Regions from separate parts of the Kitasatospora sp. NPDC048407 genome, predicted to be linked through region 3. Evidence: riboswitches for the same ligand, from Rfam matches in the RefSeq annotation. Region 3 holds a riboswitch; each other region holds the start of a gene.

Region 1 (5,806 bases), on a different contig from region 3:
GAACACGGTGGGCACGAAATCGGCCGTGGTGTCGAGCAGTTCCTGCAGGCGGCGGCCGCCCGGGTTGGTCCGGCGGGCCGGCACCGGGGTGCCCGGCTCGGTCGCCAGCGCCAGCTCCAGCGCGTCCGCCAGGTCACGGCTCAGGTCGCCCGAGGACGACTGGGTCTGCAGGCCCAGCAGGATCGAGCCGTCCGCCCGCCGCAGCGCCGGCCAGGCCAGCGGCAGCACCGTCGCCAGCGTCACCGACGGGACGGTGCCGATGGCCTCCTCGGCCACCCCGGCGGCCAGCGTCAGCGGCACGGTGGCGGCCGGCACCAGCTCGCGCAGCGCCACCCAGTCCGCCTCGCCCGGCAGGCCCTCGAACGGCCGGTGCACCAACTCCTGCACCGCGTGCGCCGCCTCGCGGCCGTGGCAGGCCTTGTACCGGCGGCCCGAGCCGCACGGGCACGCCTCGCGCGCTCCGACGACCGGGATCTCGCCCTCGACGACGGTGGACTGGCTGGGCTGCTTCTTCGCGGCCTTCTTGGCCATGGTGCGGCTCTCCCGGGGACGTCGGACTTTGCACCGCGCAGCCTACTTCGCCCGCGGCCCGGGATTCAGGCGCTGCGCCGCTCCCCGCCGCCCACCACCTGCTCGAACACCGGCAGCTCCGCCCACACCGTCACCTGACCGGGGGCGTGCCGCACCCCCCAGTCCCGGGCCAGCTTGCCGACGATGCTCAGCCCCCGGCCGCCGTGCGCCGACACCGACGGGCTGGCCGGCACCGGCCGGGTGGTCGCCCCACCGTCCGTCACCTCGAGGGTCAGCAGACCGTCCCCGCGCATCCGCCAACTCCACAGCACCGTACCGATCTCCGCGTCGTCATCGCCGTGCGGATGCCACTCGGACGATCTGTCCGCCTCGTCGGGATCATCGGCCGGCAGCGGTCTGGCGTGACGACAGGAATTGCTGAGCAGTTCGGAGAGGATCAACACCGCGTCGTCAATCACCCCGTCCGGTATCGAGCGATCACCGAGATCGTCGCGCAGCCTCCGCCGCGCGGTCGAAACACTGGCCGGACCGTGCGGAACGGCCATGGCCGATGAGGTCGACCCGGCCTGAACTGGCAAAGCTCGCGCCACCATCAACGCCACCCCCGGACCTCCTTCAGCTTCTGCCGAGGGATGGATGCCCGCCGTTAATGCATCGGAAACGGGAGTTCGACGATCCGATCGCGGCATTAACGAGATCCGCACGACGGGCGGCCAAAAGGTGAGGAGCGTCTCACCTTCGGTCTCACCGGGGGGCTTGTCCGAATGGCCAACAGGAAATACCCCGTTCGGTATTTCTGTCACGCCTATGGGGCGCGGGTGCCACCCGCCGGTTGCGCGGTCAGCGGCCCAACTGGGCCAGTACGTCGGCCGGTCGATTGGTGATCAGCGCCTCCACGCCCAGTTCCAGGCAGAGTTCGACGTCCTCGGGGCGGTCCACCGTCCACACGTGCACGCGGTGGCCGGCCCGGCGCAGCGCCCGGATCAGGTCCGGGTCGCGGCGCACCAGCGAGATGCCCGGGCCGGCGATCGACGCGCCGCCCGGCAGCGCCTTGGTGCGGCCCAGCAGCGGCACCGGGCGCTCCCACAGGTACACCCGGGGCACCGCCGGGGCGTTCCGGCGGACCCGGTGCAGGGCGAGCTCCGAGAAGCTCATCACCCGCACCGTGGACTCCTCCGGCGTGGCCGGCAGCAGCCCGAACCGGCCGAGCATCCGCAGCAGTTCGGACTCCACCCGGCCCGCGTACCGCACCGGGTGCTTGGTCTCGATGGCCAGCTCCACCCGCCGCCCGGTGTCCGCGACCAGCTCCAGCAGCCGCTCCAGGGTCAGCACGGAGCTGCGCTGCGGCTGCTCCGGGTGCTTCCACGAGCCGAAGTCCAGCGCGGACAGCTGCGCCAGCGTCATCGTCGACACCACGCCCTGCCCGTCCGAGGTGCGGCGGACGTTGCGGTCGTGCACGCACACCAACTGCCCGTCGGCGGTGACCCGGACGTCGCACTCCAGTCCGTCCGCGCCCTCCTCCAGCGCCCGCTTGTAGGCCTCCTCGGTGTGCTCCGGAAGGGCCGCGGAGGACCCTCGGTGGGCGATCACCTTGACCGCGGAGCGGTCGATCGGAGCGGGGAGCGGGGCCGAGGCGCTGTGCTGGGTGTTCACGTCAACCAGCCTACGCGGCACCGGATGACGGGTGGCTTCCGATCCGGCAACACTGCGGTGAACAGCCCTTGATGCGGCGTCAGCCCTTGCGGCGCTCCACGGCCGCCACCGCGCCGGTCGCCAGCGCCGCCACCAGGAACGAGAACAGCGAGGCCGAGCTCCACGCCTGCGGGGTGAAGTGCACGGCCTCCTGCGCCTGCGTCCACAGGTCCGTCCACCAGCCGGCCACCGCGGTCGGCGCCAGGAACTGGTACACCGCGAAGCCCAGCGCCCACGGCGCCAGCATCACCCAGCGCGCCGGGGCGTCCTGGGTCAGGTTCCAGCCGCGCCGGCCGGCCCCGAGGAAGTAGTCCACCGCCAGCACCGCGAACAGCGGCACGAACACCGACCCGATCAGGCCGAGGAACGCGTAGTACGAGTCGGTGAACTCCTTGATGCGCAGCGCCAGTACCGTCACCAGCACGCCGATGCCGCCGGTCAGCACCCGCCGGTCCACCTTCGGCCACAGGTTGTGGATCGACATCGCCGTCGAGTACACGTTCGCGAACGACTGGTCCGACTCGCGCAGCACCAGCACCAGCAGGAACGCCCAGCCCGCGGCCACGCCGGTGAACGAGCCGAGGATCTTCTCCGGGTCGCCGCCGGACTGCAACAGCGCCACCACGCCCAGCACGTAGCACCACACCTGGGCCACCGTGTAGCCGGAGAACGTCCCCCAGAACGCGCTCGCCGAGGTACGTGCGTGCCGGGTGTAGTCGGCGGCCAGCGGGACGAACGAGATCGACACCGCGATCACCGCGTCCGTGGCCGACAGGAAGCCGTCCCAGTTGCCCGCACCCGGGTCCGGGAAGCCCAGCCGGGCGAACTGCACCGTGAAGTACACCATCGCCACACCGACCGCGACGGCCACGTACTTGCGCAGCACCGCGATCGCGCCCAGCGGCCAGATCGTCAGCACCGTCGTCAGCACGCCCGCCAGCAGCACGAACAGCCAGCGCCAGCCCTCGGTGCCGGCCACCGTCTGGGCACCCCAGGCGATCACCGTCAGCTCGTACACGCCCCAGCCGACGCACTGCAGGATGTTCAGCACCGTCGGCACGTACGACAGCCGGGTGCCGAACAGACCGCGCAGCACCGCCATGGCCGGCGCGCCCGTGCGGGCGCCCACCAGCGCCGCCACCGCGAGCATCGCGGTGCCGATCGCGGTACCCGCCACGATCGCCGTCACGGCCGCGGTGAAGCCCAGCTCGTGGCCCTGCTTGCCCAGCACCGTCGCGGCGCTGGTGAACCCGATCAGGCTCACCCCGAGGTTCGCCCACAGCGCGAACAGCGCCCGGAAATCCAGCGTCCGCGGCGGCGCCGTGTCGAGGGTCAGCGGGGCCTCGGCCCGCGCGGCCGTCTCAAGATCGGAAATTGGGGCAGACGGAACAGCCGTCATGGCCGATACTCCCTACGCCGGCATTACCCGGACAGGTTCCGGCGGTCAGCGCCCCCTCGACCGGGGTGGCGACACCGCCATGCCCTACGGTCGATCCGGCGCACTCTCAGCCTGGCTGGTCCAAGCTCCCGCGACGTTCTTCGGTTTACAGGAGCGACAGGCTAGCCTCCGGGTGGGAGAACGCCAAGGCCGGGGGGAACGGCGTCCGCATCGCGGGACCACTGATGTCCATGTCAGCGAGGCCTAAGGCTTCTCATGATTTCTTCAGGGGCCCGCTTACGGTGTCCGAATCCGGCATAGGAAAAACTGTGCCCCGAGGCTGTGGCCGCGCCGACCGAGCGACGGACCGCAGCCCAAGGTTCTGTCAGCGATGGAGGTCGTCCGTGAGCACCGAGCACGCGAGTGGTACCACCCCGCCGGAGAAGGCCCCCGAGGCCACCGGCACCGAGGCGGCCGCCGCCACCGCCGGAACGCCCGCGCCCGCTCCCTCCTACCTCGACGCCCCGCCGCCGGTGCTGCCGGCGGCCCCGACGGCGCCCGCGCCCGCCGCGCCGGTGCCCGACCAGACCATGCAGCTCGGGAAGGTCCCCGCCGCGCCGGCGGCCCCGCCGGTGGCCCCGGCCCCGGCTCCGGCTCCGGCTCCGGTGGACGCGCCGCCGCCGTTCCAGAACCCGTACGGCAGCGTCAGCGAGCCGGCCAGCCCCTACACGCCGACCACCGTCGCCCCGGCCGTGCCGCCGCACGCCCAGGAGGCACCGGCCAACCCCTACGCGTCGGCCCCCGATGCCCAGCCCGTGGCGGCCAACCCGTTCGCGCCGACCGCGGTCGCCCACGACCCGCAGGGCACCCCGGGCGTCCCTGGCGTCCCCGGCGCCCCCGGGGAAGGGCAGCACCCGTTCGGCGCCGGTCACCCGGTGGGCGGCTGGGGCCACCCGGCCGGCGGTCCGGGCGGCGTCGGCGGGCCGGGCGAGCCGGGTGCGCCGTGGGGCGGCCCGCAGCCCGCTCCGGGCGGCGGCTCCGGCAAGAGCAAGCGCGGCGGCCTGGTCGCGCTGGTCGCGGCGGTCGCCCTGGTGGCCGGCCTGGCCGGTGGCGCGATCGGCGCGAGCGTCTCCGGCGGGAACGGCGACAGCGGCACCAAGCACACCAGCACCACCGTCAGCGTCGGCAACGCCCACCAGACCCTGGACCGGGCCCCCGAGTCCGTCGCCGGGATCGCCGCCAAGGCGCTGCCGTCCACCGTCACCATCAAGGCCTCGAACTCCAGCGAGTCCGGCACCGGCACCGGGTTCGTCTTCGACACCGAGGGCCACATCCTGACCAACAATCACGTGGTCGCGCCCGCCGCCAAGGGCGGCAAGCTCTCCGTCAAGTTCTCCGACGGGTCCTCGTACACCGCGTCCGTGGTCGGCCGCGCCGAGGGCTACGACGTCGCGGTGATCCGCCTCGACAACCCGCCCAAGGACAAGCTCGTCCCGCTGCCGCTCGGCGACTCCGACAAGGTCGCCATCGGTGACTCCACCATCGCCATCGGCGCGCCCTACGGCCTTGAAGGCACCGTCACCACCGGCATCATCTCCGCCAAGGACCGCCCGGTCGCCTCCGGCGACGAGACCGGCGCCAACTCCTCGTACATGAACGCCCTGCAGACCGACGCGTCGATCAACCCCGGCAACTCCGGCGGCCCGCTGCTCGACAGCTCCGGCTCGGTCATCGGCATCAACTCGGCGATCCAGTCGAACACCAGCGGCTCCGGCCGGGCCGGCTCCATCGGCCTCGGCTTCGCCATCCCGATCAACCAGGCCAAGTGGGTCGCCCAGACCCTGATCAAGGACGGCACCCCCGTCTACGCGATCCTCGGCGTCCTGCGCAACGACGACTACCGCGGCGACGGCGCCCAGATCGCCACCGCCCCCGTCCGCGACACCCCCGCCGTCACCCCCGGCGGCCCCGCCGACCAGGCCGGCCTGAAGGCCGGCGACGTCATCACCAAGCTCGGCGGCATCTCCATCGACAGCGGCCCGACCCTGGTCAGCGAGATCTGGACGCACAAGCCCGGCGAGAAGGTCGAGGTCGAGTACACCCGCGACGGCAAGGCCGCCAAGACCACCGTCACCCTCGGCGAACGCAAGGGCGACAACTGACCCCTCCACCACGGAGTGCACCGAACCCGCCCCGACCCGTTAG
Region 2 (5,806 bases), on a different contig from region 3:
TCGTCGGGTGCCGACGTGCGGTGGCCGCGCCGATCGCGGCGCCGAGCAGCATCGGGCCCAGCAGCAGCACGGTGCCCAGCAGCGACAGACGCGTGCCCCAGATCCTGGTCAACAGGAAACCGTCGATCAGCACGATCGGCGCCCAGGCCATCGCCGCGCCGAGCAGGTCGGTGGCGCGGTCGCCCGAGCGTTCCACAGAATCCCCCTTCCGCATGGAGGTGCCATGGTGGCAGCTGGCCCGGGTGCGGGAGCGGTCGTGGGGCGGACCGTTCCCGAACCGGGACACAGCGGGGAACCCGCCGTCAGAACGCGGGGCGCTCCCGGGTGTCGGCCAGGCCGGTGGTGGGGGAGGAGGCCTCGGCGTAGTAGCGGCGCGGGATCCGGCCGGCCCGGTGGGCGAGGCGGCCGGCCTCGACGGCGCGGCGCATCGCGTCGGCCATCAGGACGGGCTCCTGGGCGCGGGTCACGGCGGAGGCCAGCATGACGGCGGAGCAGCCGAGTTCCATCGCCAGGGCGACGTCGCTGGCGGTGCCGGCGCCCGCGTCGAGGACCACCGGGACGTTCGCGGACTCCACGATCAGCTGGAAGTTGTGCGGGTTGCGGATGCCCAGGCCGGAGCCGATCGGCGAGCCCAGCGGCATGATCGCCGCGCAGCCGACGTCCTCCAGCTTGCGGGCCAGCACCGGGTCGTCGTTGGTGTACGGCAGCACGGTGAAGCCGTCGTCGACCAAGGTCTCGGCGGCGTCCAGGAGTTCGATCGGGTCGGGCAGCAGGGTGCGCTCGTCGGCGATCACCTCGAGCTTCACCCAGTCGGTGCCGAGCGCCTCGCGGGCCAGGCGGGCGGTGAGCACGGCCTCGCCCGCGGTGTAGCAGCCGGCCGTGTTCGGGAGGATCCGGATGCCGTTGCGGGCCAGCACCTCCAGCACCGAGCCCTGGGTGGCGGTGTTGACCCGGCGCATCGCCACCGTGGTCAGTTCGGTGCCGGAGACCCGCAGCGCCTGCTCCAGCACATCCAGGCTGGGGGCGCCGCCGGTGCCCATGATCAGGCGGGAGGTGAAGGTGGTGTCGCCGATGGTCAGCAGGTCGTCGGCCATCTCAGCCTCCCTGCACGGCGGTGAGGATCTCCACCCGGTCGCCGTCGCCGAGCGCCGTGGCGGGCCACGAACTGCGCGGCACCACGGCCTCGTTGACGGCGGCGGCGACGCCGGTGTTGGCGGCGGACACCTCGGCGACCAGCACGTCCAGCGTGGTGGCGGCGGGCAGCGTGCGGGGTTCGCCGTTGACGGTCAGGGCGACGGTGTTCATGCGGGCACCTCGGTGCGGAAGCGGTCGGGGGTGAAGTCCGCGGCCAGCGGGTGGAGTTCGCCGGTGGCCAGGTAGTCGGCGAGCAGGTCGGCGGTGACGGGGGTGAGCAGCACGCCGTTGCGGTAGTGCCCGGTGGCGGCGGCCAGGCCGGGCAGCGCGGTCGGGCCGAGCAGCGGCGCGTTGTCGGGGGAGCCGGGCCGCAGCCCCGCGCCCGTCTCCACCAGCGGCAACTCGGTGATGCCGGGGACGAGTTCGTGCGCATCCCGGAGCAGCTCGTACACGCCGCCCGCGGTGACGGTGGTGTCGTGGCCCATCTCCTCGGTGGTCGCGCCGATCACCAACTCGCCGTCGGCGCGCGGCACCAGGTACAGGTGCTGCCCGCGCACCACGGCGCGCACATTGCGGGACAGGAACGGCGCGTACAGCTTCGGGACGCGCAGCCGCAGCACCTGCCCCTTGACCGGGCGGATGGCCGGCAGCACCCCGTCCGGCAGGCCCGGCAGCAGGTGGCTGCGCGAGCCGGCCGCCAGCACCGTCCGGCCGGCCGTCAGCTGCTCGCCGCTCAACAGGCGGACGCCGAGCGCCCGTTCGCCGTCCGTCACCAGTTCGGCGGCCTGGGTGCGGTGGAAGGCGACGCCGAGCAGCTTGCAGGCCGCGACCAGCGCGGCGGCGAGGCGGCGGCCGTCCACCTGGTGGTCCTCGGCGACGTGCAGGCCGCCGCGTATGCCCGGCGCCAGCATCGGCTCCAGCCGGCGGCACTCCCGGCCGGTCAGCCACGTGGACTCCAGGCCCAGCCGGCCGTGGAAAGCGTGCAGTTCGCGCAGTTCCTCGCGGTCGTCGGAGTCCAGCGCGACGGCCAGCGTGCCGGTGCGGCGGTAGCCGGTGTCCAGGCCGGTCAGCTCGGTCAGCTCGGCGGCGAACGCCCCGTAGCGCTCGTTGGACGCCATGCCCAGGCGCAGCAACGGCTCCTCGCCGTACTGGAGTTCGGTGACCGGCGCGAGCATGCCCGCGGCGACCTGGGCCGCGCCGCCGCCCGGCGACGGGTCCACCACCGCGACGCTCAGCCCGCGCTGCGCGGTACGCCAGGCGACGCCGAGGCCGATGATGCCCCCGCCGATCACCAGCACGTCGAAATGTGCCACAGCGCTTCTTCTCCCTTCGCCGGCATGACCCGGATCAGGTTCGGACGGTCGCGGGCCGCCACAGCCCGCCTCTCAGCCCGGTGCGCCGGGCTCCCGTGATAGTTCAGTCCCTCCACTTTAACGCCGGTGCCCCTGCCGACATCAGGCCGGTTAGGGTGGACGCCGTGGCTGAACTGAGGGCAACGGACCGGGTCGTCGTGGTCGGGGCGGGCATGGCGGGCGCACAGGCCGCCCTGAACCTGCGACAGGGTGGCTGGCAGGGCGCGATCACCCTGGTCGGCGAGGAACTCCACCTCCCGTACGACCGGCCGCCGCTGTCCAAGGACGTGCTGCTCGGCAAGACCGACGCCACCGCCTTCGAGATCGACTGGACCGACCTCGGCGTCGAACTGCGCACCGGCCACCGCGCCACCGGCCTGAACGCCGGCGTGCTGCACACCGACCGCGGCGAACTCCCGTACGGCGCCCTGGTGATCGCCACCGGCGCCGACCCGCGCACGCTGCCCGGTCTGCCCGACGCGCGCACCTTGCGCACCGTCGACGACGCGCACGCGCTGCGCGCCGCGCTCACCCCCGACAAGCGGATCGTGCTGGTCGGCGCGGGCTGGATCGGCGCCGAGACCGCCACCGTCGCCCGCGCCCTGGGCTGCCACGTCACCGTCGTCGAGGCCGCCGCCACCCCGCTGGCCGGGGCGCTGCCCGCCGAACTCGGCACCCTGATGACCGACTGGTACGCCGCAGCCGGCGTCGAACTGCGCTGCGGCGTCGGCGTCGCCGGGGCCGCCGACGGCGGGGTGCTGCTCGCCGACGGCACCCACCTGCCCGCCGACGAGGTGGTGGTCGGCATCGGCGCCCGCCCCGCCACCGGCTGGCTCGCCGACAGCCCGCTCGCCCTCGACCCCGACGGCACCGTCCCGGTGGACGACCGGCTGCGCACCGCGCTGCCCGGCGTCTGGGCGGTCGGCGACTGCGTCTCCTACCCGTCCGCCCGGTTCGGCACCCGGCTCGCCGTCCAGCACTGGGACCACGCCCTGCACTCCGGTGGCGCCGTCGCCGCCTCGGTGCTCGGCACCCTGGACACGCCCTACGACCCCGTCCCGTACTTCTGGTCCGAGCAGTTCGACCGCATGGTGCAGTACGCGGGCCGGCACGCCGGCGCCGACCACCTGCTGTGGCGCGGCTCCCCCTCCGAGCGCGACTGGACGGTGCTCTGGCTGCGCGACGGCAAGCTGGTCGCGCTGCTCGCCGTGGACCGGCCGCGCGACCTCGCGCAGGGCCGCCGCCTGATCGAACGCGGCACGGTGCTCGATCCGGCGCTCGCCGCCGACCCGGCCGTCCAGCTGAAGGCCGCCGCCGGGTAGCGGGTGGGTAGGCTGGGTGCCGTGAGCAAGATTGATCCCAAGATTGACGCCCTGGTCCCCGCGTGGCTGTACCTGCCCGACATCTCGGAGCGGTGGGGCGTGGTGATCACCGAGGTCCGCGACATGGTGAAGAACCGCACCCTGCTGGCCGTCCGCCGCGGCGCGAACAACTCCCTCCAGGTGCCTGCCGACTTCATCGAGGACGACGGCCCGGTCAAGCACCTGGTCGGCACCCTCACGGTGCTCCGCGACTGCGGCTTCTCCGACGAGGAGATCCTCGAGTGGATGTTCACCGAGGACCCGTCCCTCCCCGGCAGCCCGATCCAGGCCCTGCGCGAGAACCGCGGCACCGAGGTCAAGCGCCGCGCCCAGGCCATGGCACTGTGACGCCCCGGCAGCAGCTCGCCGACGCCAGGCTCTACCTCTGCACCGACGCCCGGCGCGAGCAGGGCGACCTGGCCGACTTCCTGGACGCCGTGCTGGCCGGCGGCGTCGACATCGTCCAGCTCCGGGACAAGAACCTGGAGGCCCGCCAGGAACTCGAGTACCTCGAGGTCTTCGCGGACGCGGCCAAGCGCCACGGCAAACTGCTGGCCGTCAACGACCGTGCCGACGTCGCCTTCGACGCCCGCCCCGACGTGCTGCACCTCGGGCAGGACGACCTGCCGGTGGCCGTGGCCCGCGCCATCCTCGGCGAGGACGTGCTGATCGGGCGCTCCTGCCACTCCGAGGCCGAGGTGGACGCGGCGATCACCGAGCCCGGCGTCGACTACTTCTGCACCGGCCCGGTCTGGCCCACCCCCACCAAGCCCGGCCGCCACGCCCCCGGCCTCGACCTGGTCCGCCACGCGGCTGCCGCGAGGCCTGTCCGGCCGTGGTTCGCGATCGGCGGTATCGACCAGGACAACCTCGACCAGGTCCTGGCCGCCGGCGCCACCCGCATCGTGGTCGTCCGCGCCCTCACCGCCGCGGAGGACCCGGGCGCGGCGGCGGCACAACTGGCTGCCAGGCTGCGGTAGGTGGGCAGGGAGGGGGGCGCGAAACCGGGGGCGCGGGGAACTGCGCGACAAGCGCAAGGCCTGTCCGCAAGGTCGCGATCAAGTGCAGGTCATTGCCCTGCGTCGCGATCTTGCGGTTGGGTGCCTTCCGCTTCGCGCAGTTCTCCCCCAGCCCTAGCGGGCCGGGAGGTACCCCCACGCGCCCCCGGTTGTGCTCTCCCTGGTTTCGCACCCGTTCGCGCCTCCCTGGAACCGCGGCACGGCTCGGCGGCCTCCGTGCAGTCGTGAATCCCATATCCCCGGCCCGCCGGGCCGTGCTGCTCGCCCCGGTCGCCGTTCTCGCCACGGCAGTGGCTTTCGTTGCGCAGCGGCCGTTGCATCACCGTGCCGGGTGGCAGCCGTGGCTCGGGACGGTCAATGCGGCGGTGTTCTGGTCGTTGGCCGCGTTGCCGCTGTCGGCTGTGCTGGTGCGGGTGCTCTCCCGGCGCCGAGCCGCCTTCGCCGAGGTCGCCATGGTGCACGGGACAGTGCCGTGGGTCTGGATGATCCTGCTGCCGGGCCCGGGGGCGGGTGTCGCGCCCCGGCGGGTCAGCCTGGTGCCGTTTCGGGACCTGTACGAGGTCCTCACCCAGGGCACGCCGGTGACCGCGACGGTGCAGATCGGCGGCAACCTGCTGGTGTTCGCGGCGCTCGGCTTCTTCGCGCCGATCCGGTTCCGATCGCTCACGGTGCCGCGGGTGCTGGCGCTGGGTGCGGCCTGCTCGGTGCTGGTGGAGACGGCCCAGTACGTGCTGTGGCTGGACCGGGTCTCCTCGGTGGACGACGTCCTGCTGAACGCCGCCGGCGCCGGGCTGGCCGCGCTCGCCTCCCGGCGGTGGCGGGACCGCTGATCAGTACTTGCGCACCGTCGCCGCGTCCGCCAGGGCCTGGAGCACCTCGCGGGTCGGGCCGTCGGCGATCGGCGCGTTGTGCAGGGCGGTCAGTGCCTCGGTGAGCAGCT
Region 3 (5,806 bases):
GGCCCATGGGCAGCTCCCAGGCCCACGAATCAGTGATGAAGCGGTGCCGCCACATCATCAACACCTGCTTCTCAGCGTTCACCAAAGCGGCGACCGCGAGGTGCCGCAGCTTGACCACGTGGTGTTCCCACCGGTGCCCGTCGGGCTGCTCGACATCAGCCAGCCACAGGTTCACCCATGGGTTCTCGTAGATCGGACGTTCCCCGTGGATCTTCCACTGCATCGCGACGGCCCCTCTCGATGGACCCTCAGCATGTCAGACGGAGCTGGTTGGGCAGGTAGGTTCCGAAAAGTTTGCGTCACACTGACGAATATGGACCTCGAAGCGGTCGCAAGGTCAGTGCACCCGCCGACTCCAGCACTGCCTATCGCATCGGATGCCGTATCCGACGGGACGTCGATATGTTTCACCGACTGACTGTCCCGGTGATCTCCACCCCCCGCTACGGGCACGGCATCGCCTGAGAAGTCCCGCCAACAGGCAAAGCGCCGCGCCGGGAGACCCCTTCCTGCCTCCCGGCGCGGCGCCGTTCTGTGTCGGCCGTCAGTCGGCCAGGGGGAGGTAGACCCGGTTGCCCTGGGCCGCGAACTCCTCGGACATGGCCTTCATGCCCTCGACGGCGGCCTCGTCGTACTCCCGCGAGGCCTCGCCGCCGCCGAACTTCTCATTGATGGTTTTGCTGATCTTCATCGAGCAGAACTTCGGGCCGCACATGGAGCAGAAGTGCGCGGTTTTGGCGGGCTCGGCGGGGAGGGTCTCATCGTGGAATTCGCGGGCGGTCTCGGGGTCGAGGGCCAGGTTGAACTGGTCCTCCCAGCGGAATTCGAAGCGGGCGTCGGAGAGGGCGTCGTCCCAGGCCTGGGCGCCGGGGTGGCCCTTGGCGAGGTCGGCGGCGTGGGCGGCGATCTTGTAGGTGATGACGCCGGTCTTGACGTCGTCGCGGTTGGGCAGGCCGAGGTGTTCCTTGGGGGTGACGTAGCAGAGCATCGCGGTGCCCCACCAGGCGATCATCGCGGCGCCGATGCCGGAGGTGATGTGGTCGTAGCCGGGTGCGACGTCGGTGGTGAGCGGGCCGAGCGTGTAGAACGGGGCCTCGTCGCAGATCTCCTTCTGCAGGTCCATGTTCTCGCGGATCTTGTGCATCGGGACGTGTCCGGGGCCTTCGATCATCACCTGGACGTCCTTGGCGCGGGCGATCCGGCCGAGCTCGCCGAGGGTGGTGAGTTCGGCGAACTGGGCCTCGTCGTTGGCGTCGGCGATGGAGCCGGGCCGCAGGCCGTCACCGAGCGAGAAGGTGACGTCGTAGGCGCGCAGCAGGTCGCAGAGTTCCTCGAAGTGCGTGTAGAGGAAGTTCTCCTGGTGGTGGGCCAGGCACCAGGCGGCCATGATGGAGCCGCCGCGCGAGACGATGCCGGTCTTGCGGCGGGCGGCGAGCGGCACGTACCGGAGCAGGACGCCGGCGTGCACGGTCATGTAGTCGACGCCCTGCTCGCACTGTTCGAGGACGGTGTCCCGGTAGACCTCCCAGCTGAGTTCCTCGGCCCGGCCGTCGACCTTCTCCAGTGCCTGGTAGAGCGGGACGGTGCCGATCGGGACGGGGGAGTTGCGCAGGATCCACTCGCGGGTGGTGTGGATGTTGCGGCCGGTGGAGAGGTCCATGACGGTGTCGGCGCCCCAGCGGGTGGCCCAGGTCATCTTCTCCACCTCCTCCTCGATGGAGGAGGTGACGGCGGAGTTCCCGATGTTGGCGTTGATCTTCACCAGGAAGTCGGTGCCGATGATGGCCGGTTCGCTCTCGGGGTGGTTCACGTTGACCGGGATGACGGCGCGTCCGCGGGCCACCTGCTCGCGGACGAACTCCGGTTCGAGGCCTTCCCGGAGCGCCACGAACTCCATCTCGGGGGTGATCAACCCGCGCTTGGCGTACGCGAGTTGAGTGACGGCTTCGCCGTCCCTGGCGCGCAGCGGGCGGCGTGGGCGGCCGGGGAAGACGGCGTCCAGGTTGCGCAGGTCGCCGCCGCGCGGCGCGGTGTGCTTGATGCCGTCGTCCTCGGGGCGGGCCTCGCGGCCCTGGTACTCCTCGACGTCGCCGCGCTGCCGGATCCATCCGTCGCGCAGGGCGGGCAGTCCGCGGCGGACGTCGGTGGGCAGGTCGGGGTCGGTGTACGGGCCGGAGGTGTCGTACAGCGGGACGGTGCGACCGTCGGTGAGGTGGACCTCGCGGTAGGGGACCCGCAGGTCGGGGCGGCTGCCTTGGCGGTAGGCCTTGCGCCAGGCGGGGGTGGGGTACCCGGTGGCGGCCGACTCGCGGGCAGACGGGTACTCGGAAAATGCGGTCATCGGACCTTCAACTCCCTACGCCGGCATTACCCGGTCAGGTTCCTGCGGTCGGCGCAGCAGGTGGTACGCGGGCCCGCGTACCGTCAGCGCCCTCTCAGCCCGGTGCTCCGAGCTCCCGTTCCGCGCAGGCGTCGTCCGCCTGCGTTCGGTTCCTCACCGTAGGGCACGTCACGGCGCCGGTCCAGGGCGCACTCCCGCGCCCGGGCCTCCCCCGGCGGGCAACTCCCGCGTGGGCCCGAGCTGTTCACGCCCCGTACGAGGTGGGAGAATCGTGCAGGTGATCGGACTGACGGGGCGGGTGACAGGGCGGATCGGCGCGGGCCTGGTCGGCGAGGTGATGGTGCACGTGCCCGAACGGCTGGGCACCGAGGCGTTCCTGGCGTACCGCGCCACACCGGGCGAGCCGCTGCAGCCGGGCACCATGGTGGTGGTGGTCGAATATCAGCCACCACGCACGGTGTACGTGGAGCCCTTTTGATTGCACGTCAGACGGCCTCCACAAACCTGCCGCAACACTTTTGAGACAGTGAGAGTTCCCACGGTCCAGACCCTTCCCCCCTGATCCGGAACGGCGGAGAATGCGGCTGCCACCGGTTTCCGCGCCAGTTCTGCACGACCCAAGCGCAGCACGGGACCGGTGTGCTCCTAAGGGGGGATTGCCGATGTTGGTCGGCATCGCAGGCGGCGCCGTCGCAGGCCTCGTTCTGCTGATCGTTCTTTTCAAGCTGATGTGGCGCGTGGCGGAACCCAACGAGGCGCTGGTGATCTCGGGTTCCAAGCACGGCGAGGGTCTGGGCTTCCGCGTGGTGACCGGGCGGGGCACCTTCGTGGTGCCGGGCGTCCAGGCGGTGCGCCGGCTCTCGCTGGACCTGAACGAGGCCGCGCTGGACGTGGAGTGCGTGACGTCGCAGGGAATTCCCGTGCACGTCAAGGGCGTTGTGATCTTCAAGGTGGGCGACGACCCGGTGTCGATCGCCAACGCCGCCCGGCGTTTCCTGGACCAGCAGAAGATGATGGGCCAGCGGGTGCACAACGTGTTCGCCGGCCACCTGCGGTCCATCGTCGGTGGGCTGACGGTCGAGGACATGATCCGCGACCGCGAGCGGCTCACCGGTGAGACCCGCTCCGCCTCGGGCATCGAGATGGAGAAGCTCGGTCTGATCATCGACTCGCTGCAGATCCAGGAGATCCTGGACCCGACCGGGTACATCACCAACCTGGCCGCGCCGCACGCCGCGGCCGTCCAGCGCGACGCCCGGATCGCCGCCGCCGAGGCGGACCGACGGGCCACCGAGGCCGAGCAGGAGGCGTTCGCCCGCAAGGCCGAGGCAACCCGCAACTCCGGTATCCAGCAGGCCGGTTACCAGGCCGAGATGGACACCGCCGCGGCCCGTGCGCTGCAGGCCGGCCCGCTCGCGCAGGCCGCCGCCCGGCAGGAGGTCGTGGTCCAGGAGACCAAGGTCGCCGAGCTGGAGGCGCACCGCAAGGAGCAGCAGCTGCAGGCGGATGTCCGCAAGCCGGCCGACGCCCGCGCGTACGAGACCCGCACCAAGGCCGAGGCCGACCGTGATGCCCGGATCTCCGCCGCCGAGGCGCTGTCCCGGGAGACCGAGCTGAAGACCGCCGCCGAGGCGAACCGGGTCAAGGTCGCCGCCGCGGCCGAGGCCGAGGCCACCAAGGCCCGCGGTCTGGCCGCGGCCGAGGCCACCCGGGCCACCGGTGAGGCGCAGGCCGCCGCCGAGGCCGCCAAGGGTCTGGCCGAGGCGGAGGCGGCCCGGGCGAAGGGTCTCGCCGAGGCGGAGGCCACCCGGGCGCAGGGCCTGGCCGAGGCCGAGGGCATCAAGGCCCGCGCCGCGGCGCTGGCCGAGAACCAGGAGGCGGTGGTCGCCCAGCAGCTCGCCGAGAACTGGCCGGCCATCGTCCGGGCCGGCGCGGACGCGTTCGGCAACGTCGAGCACATGGTGCTGCTGAACGGCGCCGAGGGCATGTCCGAGATGTTCGCCAAGGCGCTCACCATGGGCGGGACCGGCCTCGGCCTGGCCCGCCAGCTGCTCACGGCGATGTCCCCGGCGGCTGAGAACGGCGAGGCCGCCAAGGCCGCTGCCCCGGCCGCCGCCGCTCCGGCGCAGGTCATCCCGATCGAGGCCGACAGCAAGTAACTCACCTCAGCGACAGCTGAGTTCCGCCCGGGCGAGGGAACAACCTCCCCGGGCGGCCCCATGCCCGCCCTCCACACATCTCAGCCCCGGGTGAGTACCCGTACTCACGCCCGCGCGCCGGGCCCGCGCCAGCATCGAGCCATGGACCTCCTGCCTCGTATCGGCATCACCGCGACCGGCTCGTACCTGCCCCAACAGACCGTCACCTCACGGCAGTTGCAGGGCGAGGTGGCCGCCGGCGCCGGGCTGCCGCTGCCCGACGGCATGTTCGAGAAGGCGACCGGCATCCGCACCCGGCACTTCGCGCGCGACGACGAGTACGCCTCCACGCTCGGGCTGGGCGCGGCCCGCCGGGCGCTCGCGGCGCGCGGGATCGGGCCCGGGGACGTCGACCTGCTGCTGTTCGCGTCCGCCTCGCGGGACGTCTGCGAGCCCGCCACCGCGCACCTGGTGCAGGCCGAACTCGGCTCCCGCGCCCACGCGTTGGACGTCTCCAACGCCTGCAACAGCTTCCTGAACGGCATCGACACCGCCCGCGCGATGATCCTGGCCGGCCGGGCCCGCCGGGCGCTGGTGGTGACGGGGGAGACGCCGAGCCGGGCGATGCGCCGCGACCCGTCCGGTCTGGCGGAGTTCCGCGACGGCTTCGCGGGCTACACCTTCGGCGACGGCGGGGCGGCCGTGGTGGTGGAGCGGGTGGAGCGCGGCGGCATCCTCGACATCGAGACCGAGACGGCGTCCGAGCACTGGGAGGTCGGCGGCATCCCGGGCGGCGGCTCGCGGCACCCGCGCGGCGACGAGTGGAGCTACTTCCGGGGCGGCGGCAAGGAGTTGCGCGGGGTTTTCGAGCGGATCGGGGCGGACATCCTGACCCGGGTGGCGACCCGCACCGGCTTCGGCTGGGACGCCTACGCCCGGGTGCTGGTGCACCAGGTCACGCTGCCGTACCTGGAGCGGTTCGTGGAGCTGACGGGGGTGCCCGCCGACAAGCTGGTGGTCACCGTGCCCGAGCTCGGCAACCTGGCCTCGGCCACCATCGGCGTCCAACTCGACCGGACAATCAGCGAGTTGGAGCCTGGTGAGCGGGTCCTGATGGTCGGCCTGGGCGGCGGGGTCAGCCTGATGACGATGGTCTGGGAGAAGTCGTGACGGCGCTCTGGGTGCTCGTCCCCGCCTACCAGGAGGCGGCCAGGATCGGCGGCACCCTGCGCGCCCTGGCCGGCCAGCGCGACCTGGACTTCACCCTGCTGGTGGTCGACAACGGCTCCACCGACGACACCTGCGCGCAGGTGCGGGCGTTCGCCGA

What was found. A riboswitch is a leader RNA that binds a small molecule or an ion and turns the genes downstream of it on or off. The one in region 3 is predicted to bind thiamine pyrophosphate.
Region 1: another riboswitch for thiamine pyrophosphate. It lies ahead of ACGFWJ_RS14365 (purine-cytosine permease family protein); the one in region 3 lies ahead of thiC (phosphomethylpyrimidine synthase ThiC).
Region 2: another riboswitch for thiamine pyrophosphate. It lies ahead of thiO (glycine oxidase ThiO); the one in region 3 lies ahead of thiC (phosphomethylpyrimidine synthase ThiC).

The regions. Positions count from the first base shown of each region.
Region 1 covers NZ_JBICXW010000006.1:146,650-152,455, forward strand. The annotation lists gene ACGFWJ_RS14350 (DUF5926 family protein) at 1-531, opposite strand, end outside; gene ACGFWJ_RS14355 (ATP-binding protein) at 597-1,124, opposite strand; gene ACGFWJ_RS14360 (glycerophosphodiester phosphodiesterase) at 1,372-2,184, opposite strand; gene ACGFWJ_RS14365 (purine-cytosine permease family protein) at 2,264-3,622, opposite strand; TPP riboswitch at 3,613-3,764, opposite strand; gene ACGFWJ_RS14370 (trypsin-like peptidase domain-containing protein) at 4,006-5,763, shown strand.
Region 2 covers NZ_JBICXW010000026.1:39,021-44,826, reverse strand. The annotation lists gene ACGFWJ_RS31945 (hypothetical protein) at 1-196, opposite strand, end outside; gene ACGFWJ_RS31940 (thiazole synthase) at 303-1,094, opposite strand; gene thiS (sulfur carrier protein ThiS) at 1,096-1,305, opposite strand; gene thiO (glycine oxidase ThiO) at 1,302-2,447, opposite strand; TPP riboswitch at 2,442-2,554, opposite strand; gene ACGFWJ_RS31925 (NAD(P)/FAD-dependent oxidoreductase) at 2,603-3,808, shown strand; gene ACGFWJ_RS31920 (Rv2175c family DNA-binding protein) at 3,830-4,195, shown strand; gene thiE (thiamine phosphate synthase) at 4,192-4,827, shown strand; gene ACGFWJ_RS31910 (VanZ family protein) at 5,091-5,696, shown strand; gene ACGFWJ_RS31905 (polyprenyl synthetase family protein) at 5,697-5,806, opposite strand, start outside.
Region 3 covers NZ_JBICXW010000014.1:76,500-82,305, reverse strand. The annotation lists gene ACGFWJ_RS24340 (NUDIX hydrolase) at 1-223, opposite strand, end outside; gene thiC (phosphomethylpyrimidine synthase ThiC) at 545-2,341, opposite strand; TPP riboswitch at 2,337-2,470, opposite strand; gene ACGFWJ_RS24330 (hypothetical protein) at 2,619-2,819, shown strand; gene ACGFWJ_RS24325 (flotillin family protein) at 3,004-4,500, shown strand; gene ACGFWJ_RS24320 (3-oxoacyl-ACP synthase III family protein) at 4,642-5,649, shown strand; gene ACGFWJ_RS24315 (glycosyltransferase family A protein) at 5,646-5,806, shown strand, end outside.